3 regions of the Thalassotalea sp. LPB0316 genome follow, and region 3 is predicted to be linked to each of the others. Evidence: riboswitches for the same ligand, from Rfam matches in the RefSeq annotation. Region 3 holds a riboswitch; each other region holds the start of a gene.
The links. A riboswitch is a leader RNA that binds a small molecule or an ion and turns the genes downstream of it on or off. The one in region 3 is predicted to bind cyclic di-GMP.
Positions count from the first base shown of each region.

Region 1 (3,279 bases), 200 kb from region 3:
TAACTTATTTGAGTAGTTTTTGTTATGATTTTACGGTTTTAATATTCTGAATAACACTATATGGCAACAATTTACGAAGTATCTAAACTTGCAGGGGTCTCATTAGCAACAGTATCGCGCGTGATGAATAACAATGCCCGCGTAAGTGATAAAACCAAGAAGAAGGTTTTAGACGCGATGCAAACACTAGGTTATCGCCCGAATGCCATTGCACAATCTTTAGCGTCAAGCCGCTCTAATAGTATCGGGATCCTTGTGTCAGAGCTACACGGTCCCTTCTTTGGTCAGATGATGTCAGGTATTGAAGCCGCCCTGCGCACCGCTGGCAAGCACGTTATCATTACCACAGGTCACTCAGAAGAAGATAAAGAAAAAGATGGCATAGAGTTTTTGATTGGCCGAAACTGCGATGCCATTATTGCCCACGTCGAGGCAGTAAGCGACGAATACTTAATTGACATCAATAAAGGGAAAGTTCCTGTCTATTTAATGAGTCGCCATGTAGATGCTATTAAAGATAAATGCATTAGCCTTAATGATGAAGTGGGTGGCTATTTAGCAACCAAAACGCTCATTGACTTAGGACATCGCCAAATCGCCTATATCGCTGGTCCGCAATTTAAAGCCGATGCCAGTAATCGTTTACAGGGCCACAAACGCGCTTTAGCAGAGCATAATTTAAGTTTTAATGAAGATCTGTTTTTTATTGGTGATTTCAAAGAAACAGGTGGCATGGATGGCTTAAGGCATTTTTTAGACAATAATTATCAGTTTTCCGCGCTCGTTTGCGCTAACGATGAAATGGCTTCTGGCGCAATGAAATATGCTCGAGAGCACAATATTGTCCTACCTGAACAACTTTCAATTGTCGGCTACGATAACGTTATTTTTGCTAACTACTTGTACCCAACCTTAACCACAATTGATAACCCTGTCTATGAAATGGGTCGAATGGCTGCTCAGTTGGTGCTCAAACAAGTCTATCAACAAAAGAAACACGACATAGTCCAAGTATTTGAGCCAACGGTTATTTTAAGAGATTCTGTGGCTCACTTTAATCATTAATCTTTTATCTAATCAATAAAAAAGCGAGCCGTAGCTCGCTTTTATTTTATTTGAGGCTTTCGTTAGCCATTTACACGTTTTTGCGCTGCTGCCGTTAACTCAGCTGACGTAATGCTTGATAAGTGGGCTTCAACGGTTTTCTTAGGTAATTTAGCAATGATCAATGAACCCGTTTCTACGGCATTATTGTTACTAGCAAACGCTAATAAATTAGCACCATTGCACTCTAAACCGTCATAAATATCACGGATCTTCAATTTGTTCGACTTAAGGAAAGAGCGCAAACGAGATTTGTCATCAGCGGCAACTAACTCACAAACTGACTGACCTAGGCTAGAAGCTTGAACAGGCGTTGTAACGATTGTTGAAGTTAAAGCAATTGATAATACAGCGAGCATTTTTTTCATAACAATAGATCCTAAAGATAAACAATTAAATTATGAAACGGGTGCAAAGGCGTGCTTATTCAGGCGACCCCGCTATCTTAGATTTATATCCTTAGACCGGTGGCTTTGCGTGGAACTTTTTCAAGAACCTTGCCGTTTCTGATGGCGCGCATTATACATGTAAAGAAATGTAAAGCAACGAAAAAATGTATAATATACATTCACTTTTTCAATATCTATCAATCAGATATTACGCATTACATAACGTCATGCTAAAATAGCGCTTTATCATTATTTAATTGTTAAGCCTGTCGATGTCTGGAAACCACTACCAAGTTGAATTAGAGCAACAACCGATTGAACTATATAAACTATTAAAGATTGCCGACTTAGTTTCCGGTGGCGGTGAAGCAAAAATGTTGATCAGTCAAGGCTATGTCTATTTAAATGATGAAGTAGAAACCCAAAAACGCAAAAAGATTTACCATGGCGATATTATTGCCTTCAATGGCGATATCATTGAACTAATTTGCCATCAAGCGCCTACTGAAATCGTAAAAACCCCAAAACCTAGAAGCGCTAAACCACCTGAAAACAAGCCTAGAAAAAGGCATAAACCCTCTGGTAATAAAGCTAACACAGGCAACACCAATAAGCGTAAAGATGAAGCGCCAACACCAACAAATGGTCGACGCCGAACAATAAAGTTTTAGTCGTTAGTTACTTTAAACTCTTTTGCCAAAAGACCGCCTGCCCCATTTCAGGATCCAATTCATAGCCGGCAAAACCTAGCTTGCGGTAGGCGTTTTGAGCAACTTTATTGCCCTCTAATACTTCCAAGGTCAACTTACAACAACCTTGCTCTCTAGCCATACGCTCGACTTCGTCTAACATCAACTGGCTAATTCCTTTACCGCGAAATCCTTCAAGCACCACAACATCATGGATATTAACCAGTGGCTTTGCGGCGAAAGTTGAAAAGCCTTTAACACAATTAACCAAGCCAGCAGGCTGACCATCAAAATAGCAAATAATTGAAAAGACTTGTGGTTGCTGTTGTAAAGCCCCAATCAAGTTATCTTTAGTTGTTTGTGATAATGCTTCACCGCCCCCCATAGGATCTAACGCGTATGCGTTTAATAGGCTCAAGATATCTTCAGCATGAGAGGGGTTGTGATAATCAGCAAAGGTAAGTGTTATTGACATAATATAAGCAGAAACATGAATAATTTTAGAACCTTACTATACTGATTGTATGAGTGAAAATCAGCATAAATGTCAATATATCGACCCAGAAGAGCACCTTTGTCCAAATCAAGCAACTGACGACGGCTTGTGTTTTTGGCACAGTGGTAATGTCGATAAATCAGGGCCTGAAATAAAAGACAAGCTTGAGCATTACGCTCAGCACGGTGGCTTTATGCGAGGTTTAAAACTGCAGCGTTGCCAACTAGACGATATTGATTTGGTCAACCACGGACACAAAACCGGTTACGATTTATCCTACTGCGATTTATATCGAGCGAGCCTGCGTGATGCCCATCTATTCAACGCCACGTTAGATAACGCCAGTTTGATGAAGGCAGATTTACGTGACGCCAACCTCAATTGTGCCTCGCTCCTCAATGCCAATATGCTAGGTCTGCGCTTGCAAGGGTGTAAGATTGAGAATGTTGAATTTGGCAAAACTATATTCCAAGAAGGTTTAGCTAAACTCGCTATAGAGAAGAACCATCACAAAAATGCACTTGAATACTTTATTCAATCGGAAGAAATCTATCGAGACTTACGCAAACACGCTGAAGCTGAGGGGTTATTTAACTACGCA
Region 1 is NZ_CP062946.1:2,089,247-2,092,525, reverse strand. Features, by position in the region: gene LP316_RS09300 (LacI family DNA-binding transcriptional regulator) at 61-1,065, shown strand; gene LP316_RS09295 (DUF3718 domain-containing protein) at 1,128-1,472, opposite strand; cyclic di-GMP riboswitch class I at 1,532-1,616, opposite strand; gene LP316_RS09290 (RNA-binding S4 domain-containing protein) at 1,766-2,164, shown strand; gene LP316_RS09285 (GNAT family N-acetyltransferase) at 2,172-2,657, opposite strand; gene LP316_RS09280 (ion channel) at 2,707-3,279, shown strand, end outside.
Region 1: it holds a riboswitch for cyclic di-GMP, as region 3 does, so the genes downstream of both, LP316_RS09295 (DUF3718 domain-containing protein) here and LP316_RS10185 (DUF3718 domain-containing protein) in region 3, are expected to answer to the same signal.

Region 2 (3,279 bases), 1.2 Mb from region 3:
CAGCCGTGAGCAACTAGATGCCTTAAGTAAATTCACCTTTCATTTGGCGATCCCAGCATATTTGTTTCTGCAAATGGCACAAGCAGATATCAAAAGCCAACTCGACATGAGGATTTACGGCGCATTTTATCTACCCGTTATATTCGTGTTTTTTATTGCCTACTTTACTAATTACTTTTTTCATAACCAGTATCAAAACAAATACGATGCTTCCGCGGTTTATGGCTTAGCTTCAAGTTACTCAAACAATATCATTGTTGGCTTGCCAGTTATTTTACTCGCGTTAGGAGAGGCGCTACTGCCGATCGTATTTATGATCGTGGTGTTTCACTCGGCGATGCTGTTTACCTTAACCAGCGTACTCGCCGAAAAAGGTCAGCAACGCCGCTTAGTTAACACGATTAAGGCGACCTTTATTAACCCATTGATCATCAGTATTGTTGCTGGGGCGTGCACCAATTTACTCCTGACGCTAACAGGACTAGAACTGCCTCGAGTACTCACTGATAGCTTAGCCTTGCTGGGTAAACCGGCAATCTCACTCGCGCTATTTTCCCTCGGTGGCTCGATGACTTATTACCAAGTAAAAAATGAAAAATATTTTATAAGCTTTGCTTGCCTGCTAAAACTAATCGCCTTGCCTGGTTTAGTGTTATTGGCATGCAATGGGTTTGACTTGTCGGCGCAGGTGAGCCAAGTATTAGTGATCATGAGTGCTTGTCCAACAGGCGTTAACGCCTACTTGATCGCCAAAAACTACCAACACCATCAAGATACTGTTGCCGGTAGTGTCGTCGCTAGTACGGTACTGAGTGTTGTTACTATCCCCTTTTGGTTGTTTATTGTTAGCCAGTAACTCATCAGACCTCAAGTTGACTATTTTTAACTAAATATATCAGTAAGTTAAAACCAAAAACTAACAAAACCCATACAAAATTCGTACAAAAAATTTGCAAACACACACTTTAGAGTATAAACTCTACCCCCGTAAAAGTGGCAACCTACTCGAAAGGGTAATACGCAAAGCTTCCGGCCTAAGAGCATAATACATGTTGATGGTAGCGGGGTTACACAATCAGCTAATCTACATTAGCCTTTCTTATCTGCGTTGCCTTTTCTTTAGCTTTGTTAATAGTAGTAAATGTAAGAAATATATGGCACGTTCAAGTATTCACCAATCTTCTCTTTTTGGCACCGAAGTTACCTTTGCAGAGTCCGAACAGCTTATTTCAACCACTGACACCTTAGGTCATATTACCTATGTCAATAGCGCGTTCTGTCAGGTATCAGGCTATAGCAAAGACGAATTAATTGGCCAGCATCACAATATTATTCGTCACCCCGATATGCTCAAAGCAACATTTAAAGATATGTGGCAAAAACTGAAACAGGGTGAATCATGGCGTGGCATGGTGAAAAACCAATGTAAAAATGGTGACTACTATTGGGCGGATACTTGTGTTACCCCTTTATTAAAAAGCGGCAAGGTAGTCGGTTATCAATCGGTAAGAATGGCACCGTCTAAAGAAATGAAAGACAGAGCAAATACCCTTTACCAACAACTCTTATCAGGTAAAAAGTTTCACGAACCGTGCCTAAACTATCGGTTAAAACATATCTTGTCTGCAGCTCTCGTTATCGCTAACTTAAGTTTTATTGCTGTAAAATCTAATGATTTAACTATAGTTATTGCTGTTATCGCGTTATTAGCAAGCCTGTTGTTTATCTACAAGCTAGAATTTCTAACCTTACCGCCGTACATTAAAGAGCTAAAACGCACGATTGATAGTCCTTCGAGGTTGATCTATTCAGGTAAAGGTGGCGTTAGCTTGCTACAATACCCCTTAGTGCTATGCTCGGCTAAACATCGCACAATGCTGGCTCATAACCGAGATTCCAACCCTGATTTGTCATAGCTATATTTAAACTTGGTTAAGTCATTGATAAAACAACAAAGTAAGCCATGACCTTTAATACAAGTGTATTAGATATTGTCGACTCAACGAGAATTAAAATCCCCATATAGCAATTGAAGGTAGTTAAAATAAGTCGTAAGCTAACTTGCAATACAATAAAATTAATAAAAACAAGAGGCTATTATGACAATTTTAATTTGGTGTTTAATTATTTCAGCGCTGCTCCCCATGGTTGCCAAAGCGCCCGTCGCTTTCGCCCAACACAAGGCAGGAGGTTATAACAACAAACACCCTAGGGCCCAACAAGCAACACTCGAAGGCTTTGGCGCTCGCGCCCTTGCAGCTCATCAAAATGCTTATGAGTCATTAACTTATATTGTTCCTGCATTATTACTGGCAATGATAACTAATAATACGGGGGCAACCTTTGAGCAACTTGCCATAGTGATTGTCGTGGCGCGTATACTGTTTAATGTTTTATATCTAGCAAACTTAGATATCTTGCGCTCACTAACTTGGGCTGTAGGCATTGGTTGTTCGATTGCAATGATGGTTATGTGTTTGCCCGCTTAATTTCATCGTTTAAGGCACTTTTCCCCTAAAGTGCCTTAAAACTGTATTGACACATAACACTTGTCTGCCCCAGCTAGGTGTTTAATTTCAGGTATAAAGTTAGATAACTTTTCACTTCTAAACATCGAACCATAAGGCTTTGCATAGGCATTAACAAAGTAGCGGTACCATGCATCATTATGGGTTTTAGGACCAAACCTCGCATAGTCAATCCATTTATAGTATTCCGCGTGCTCTAGTGAGTGAACCACCGAGTTGCTCCAAATTAAGTAAGTTAACGGTAATTCCGTGTCTCTGATAGCTTCGGGAATGGGGTATATAGCCTCATTAAACCAAGTCGAAAAGGCTAACAACTGTGCTTTTGAAAAGCCCTGATTGGCGACGTAAGATCGAATATAAGGGTAAAAGCTATGAATTTTTTTATCAAAACAAAAGTTCGATGTTAATTTGGGTTGCCACGCCATAGCAAAATTGTCTGGGTTAGCAATTTCACTGGCCAACGGCTTATTTGGTTCAGTTTGCTCGGTAATATTCCAATATTGCTGCACTCGAGCAAGGATTGAATCACTCGCTCGCATATTTGCGTAATCGGGAAGTAGTGTTTTACAGAAGAACTCTGAACTGGATGCGGCTATCCCTCCGTTGTTGTATACCAAGGTATAACGCGAGTGACGTTGGATAAAACGCTTGAATTTTTTGTCTTTCACCTTTGTTGCATAAATAGCCAAGGCAGTAGGCGCGTGAAAATGAACAAATGAATGGTAGTGAATAGGTACCGCTAAAAAACATG
Region 2 is NZ_CP062946.1:3,469,102-3,472,380, forward strand. Features, by position in the region: gene LP316_RS15585 (AEC family transporter) at 1-856, shown strand, start outside; cyclic di-GMP riboswitch class I at 986-1,075, shown strand; gene LP316_RS15590 (PAS domain-containing protein) at 1,155-1,916, shown strand; gene LP316_RS15595 (MAPEG family protein) at 2,100-2,489, shown strand; gene LP316_RS15600 (hypothetical protein) at 2,525-3,279, opposite strand, start outside.
Region 2: it holds a riboswitch for cyclic di-GMP, as region 3 does, so the genes downstream of both, LP316_RS15590 (PAS domain-containing protein) here and LP316_RS10185 (DUF3718 domain-containing protein) in region 3, are expected to answer to the same signal.

Region 3 (3,279 bases):
ATTCACGCTCTTGTCGTGCGCCTGCCGTAGGTTGATTAATATTGGCAAATTTACCGCCATTACCAGGTTTGTATTGCCACACTTTTTCGGGCGTGTAAGGTTTATTCGCCATGGTTAGTTTCTCGTCTATATATTTAAAAAGGCTCTTAATTCTTGCTCTTTCGCTAAGCCGTCTTGATAACCTATTTTCATCAATTTTTTAGTAAAGGTATTTTCAAACAGTAGATAACTGATCAAACTCGACTCTGAATCATTGGTGATACCAACGCTTCTTAATAGCATGCGTACAGAAATGGGTAGTTCATTAAAATGCTCAACGGCAATGGCATTAAAGTCTTGGCTTGGATTAATGAGTAGCGTTTTAACTTGCTTAAGCCCATGAGGCGACTCAATACCATGAGACTGCATTAGCGCTAGCGATTCATTGACTCTTGCTAGGCGTTCCAGATCACTTTGTAGGGTGTCAGCAAATACCGAATCAAGCATATGGCCTGCAATGGTTGAGCTCGTAGGTGGGTGTGGATTATTTTCTAAACTAAACAAGGGTTGATGAGGTTGATCAACGCCTATGATTAATATTTTCTCTGCACCCAAATGGATGGCTGGGCTCAATGGTGATAATTGATGGATTGATCCGTCGCCAAAGTGTTCACCGTCTATTGAAATTGAAGGAAAGACTAATGGAATCGCTGCCGAGGCCATTAAGTGTTCAGTATTTATCTGACACGGCTTACCTTTGCGCTTGGCTCGTTGCCATGGCTCAATGCTATTTGCCGATTGAAAAAAACTGATTGAATCACCTGTGGTATAGCTAGATGCAGTGACAGAAATAGCAGTTAAGTAGCCGCGTAAGATGTTGTCGTCAATGCGTTTAAAGTCGAACACTTTTTTAAGTAATTCACGAAGTGGCGCATTGTTTAATAAACTGTGTGCCCGCTTGATTGAGTAGTCGGCTTGAAAGCTCGCTAAAATACCACTGCCCAAATAGCCAAAGGCACCCCAAGCATCACTTTGGTAGACGTTTTTAGTTCTTAGGTTTTTCCATACCCATTCAAGCTTTTTTACCCCTAGATGGAAACATGAGGCGTAACAGGCCATTGCTGTGGCGTTAATTGCGCCAGCAGAAGTACCGCAAATGATTGGGAATGGAATGCCGTGATTGCGAGGCATGAAGCGAGTAATTGCAGATAACACACCAACTTGGTAGGCCGCACGCGCGCCGCCACCGGTGAGAAGTAAGGCTTGTCGATTACCTTGATAGGTCTTTTTTGACGACATATAAAACACGGAAGAATATCAGCGACAACAATAACCACACAATATTACAAAGTTATTGCTATATAAAGAAAAAAAAGCCAGCTTGCGCTGGCTTTTTTAGTTCTATCAGACAAAAAGATTCATTAGAAAACATTATTATTAACGTCCACTAAGGAACCTTAACTGCTTACGCGTTCGTTCGCAGCGTCAAATAAAGGTGTACCTGACTGAATCGCCGCTAGGTTAGCTGAAACGGTAGACTTTGGTAATTTAGAAATCATCAAAGAACCTGTTTCGACTGAACCACGATTTGCGGCAAACTCTAACAAGTTCTGACCATTACATTGAACACCGTCAAAAATAGTGCGTATTTTCAACTTGTTCGATTTCAAGTATGAACGCATGCGTTTCTTGTCATCAGCAGCAACAAATTCACAAATATTTTGAGCAATATTTGAAGCTTGAGCTGTAGGTGCCACGAAGGCAGACGTTAAAGTTAAAACTGTAATAGTAGAAGCTAGTAATAATTTTTTCATTTTTTAATGACCTTATAAATTGTTGGGCTTAAAAAAGAAAAAACCACTGGTTTTACCTTATAGGTAACTCCGCTGTCATAGGCTTTCGCCCTTAGACCGGTGGCTTTGCGTAATACACTTTCGCGTATTTTGCCTTTTCTTTGTCCACTTCAGGTTAACAAAACTGTACGTTATTGCAACACTTTATGTCAGATATTTCCTAGTTTACCTGGTGCTCAGACCTGTTAAGGTACATAAATAACAGATTTTATTTACTTTATTCTTGAATGTTTAACTGAAAATTTTCACCTGAAAAATAAAAAAGCGAGGGAAATACCTCGCTTTTTAACAATATTCGCTAGCGAAATTAAAAGGTCATTTCTGGAACGTTATCTGGTATAACTAGTTCGCCTTCGGTTAATTTAGCTATTTCTTCAACACTCACCCCAGGTGCGCGTTCAAGTAGGTGGAACTTACCGTCTTTAATTTCTATAAAAGCAAGATCCGTCAGTACTTTCTTGATGCAACCTTTACCAGTAAGTGGTAATGTGCAGTTGCTCAGTAGCTTAGATTCGCCGTGTTTTGACGCGTGGGTCATGGTGACAATAATATTGTCTGCACCAGCAACTAAATCCATTGCACCGCCCATGCCCTTAATTAACTTACCTGGGATCATGTATGAGGCGATATTACCGTTTACATCAACTTCAAACGCGCCTAATACGGTGAGGTCAACATGGCCGCCGCGGATCATGGCAAATGATTCAGCTGAATCAAAAATTGAAGCGCCCGTTACATGTGTAACGGTTTGTTTGCCAGCGTTGATTAAATCAGCGTCAATTTCTTCTTCTGTCGGAAACTGCCCCATACCCAATAAGCCATTTTCAGATTGTAGCATCACTTCCATGCCATCAGGCACGTAGTTAGCAACAAGGGTAGGGATGCCAATACCTAAATTAACGTAGTAACCATCTTGTAGCTCTTGTGCTACACGCATTGCGATTTGTTCACGTGATAATGCCATGGTAATTCCTTATCCTTTTGCTGTTTCTAAACTGCGTACTGTTCTATTTTCAATGCGCTTTTCGAACGTACCTTGAATGAGGCGGTCAACGTAAATACCCGGCGTGTGTATTTGATCAGGATCTAACTCACCAGGCTCAACAATTTCTTCAACTTCAACAACGGTAATTTTACCTGCGGTAGCCGCCATAGGGTTAAAATTACGTGCGGTTTTGCGATAAACCAAATTGCCGTAACGGTCGGCTTTCCACGCCTTAACAATGGCAAAGTCGCCCTTGATAGATTCTTCAAGAATGTATTTTCGACCGTCGAATTCACGCTCTTCTTTACCTTCAGCTACCGGTGTACCGTAACCCGTTGCGGTAAAAAATGCCGGAATGCCAGCACCACCAGCGCGCATTTTTTCAGCTAATGTACCTTGGGGCGTTAATTCAACTTCTAATTCACCGCTCATCATTTGGCGCTCAAACTCACCGTTTTCGCC
Region 3 is NZ_CP062946.1:2,293,935-2,297,213, forward strand. Features, by position in the region: gene yghU (glutathione-dependent disulfide-bond oxidoreductase) at 1-112, opposite strand, end outside; gene LP316_RS10180 (patatin-like phospholipase family protein) at 127-1,278, opposite strand; gene LP316_RS10185 (DUF3718 domain-containing protein) at 1,437-1,793, opposite strand; cyclic di-GMP riboswitch class I at 1,853-1,937, opposite strand; gene LP316_RS10190 (3-oxoacid CoA-transferase subunit B) at 2,140-2,796, opposite strand; gene LP316_RS10195 (CoA transferase subunit A) at 2,806-3,279, opposite strand, start outside.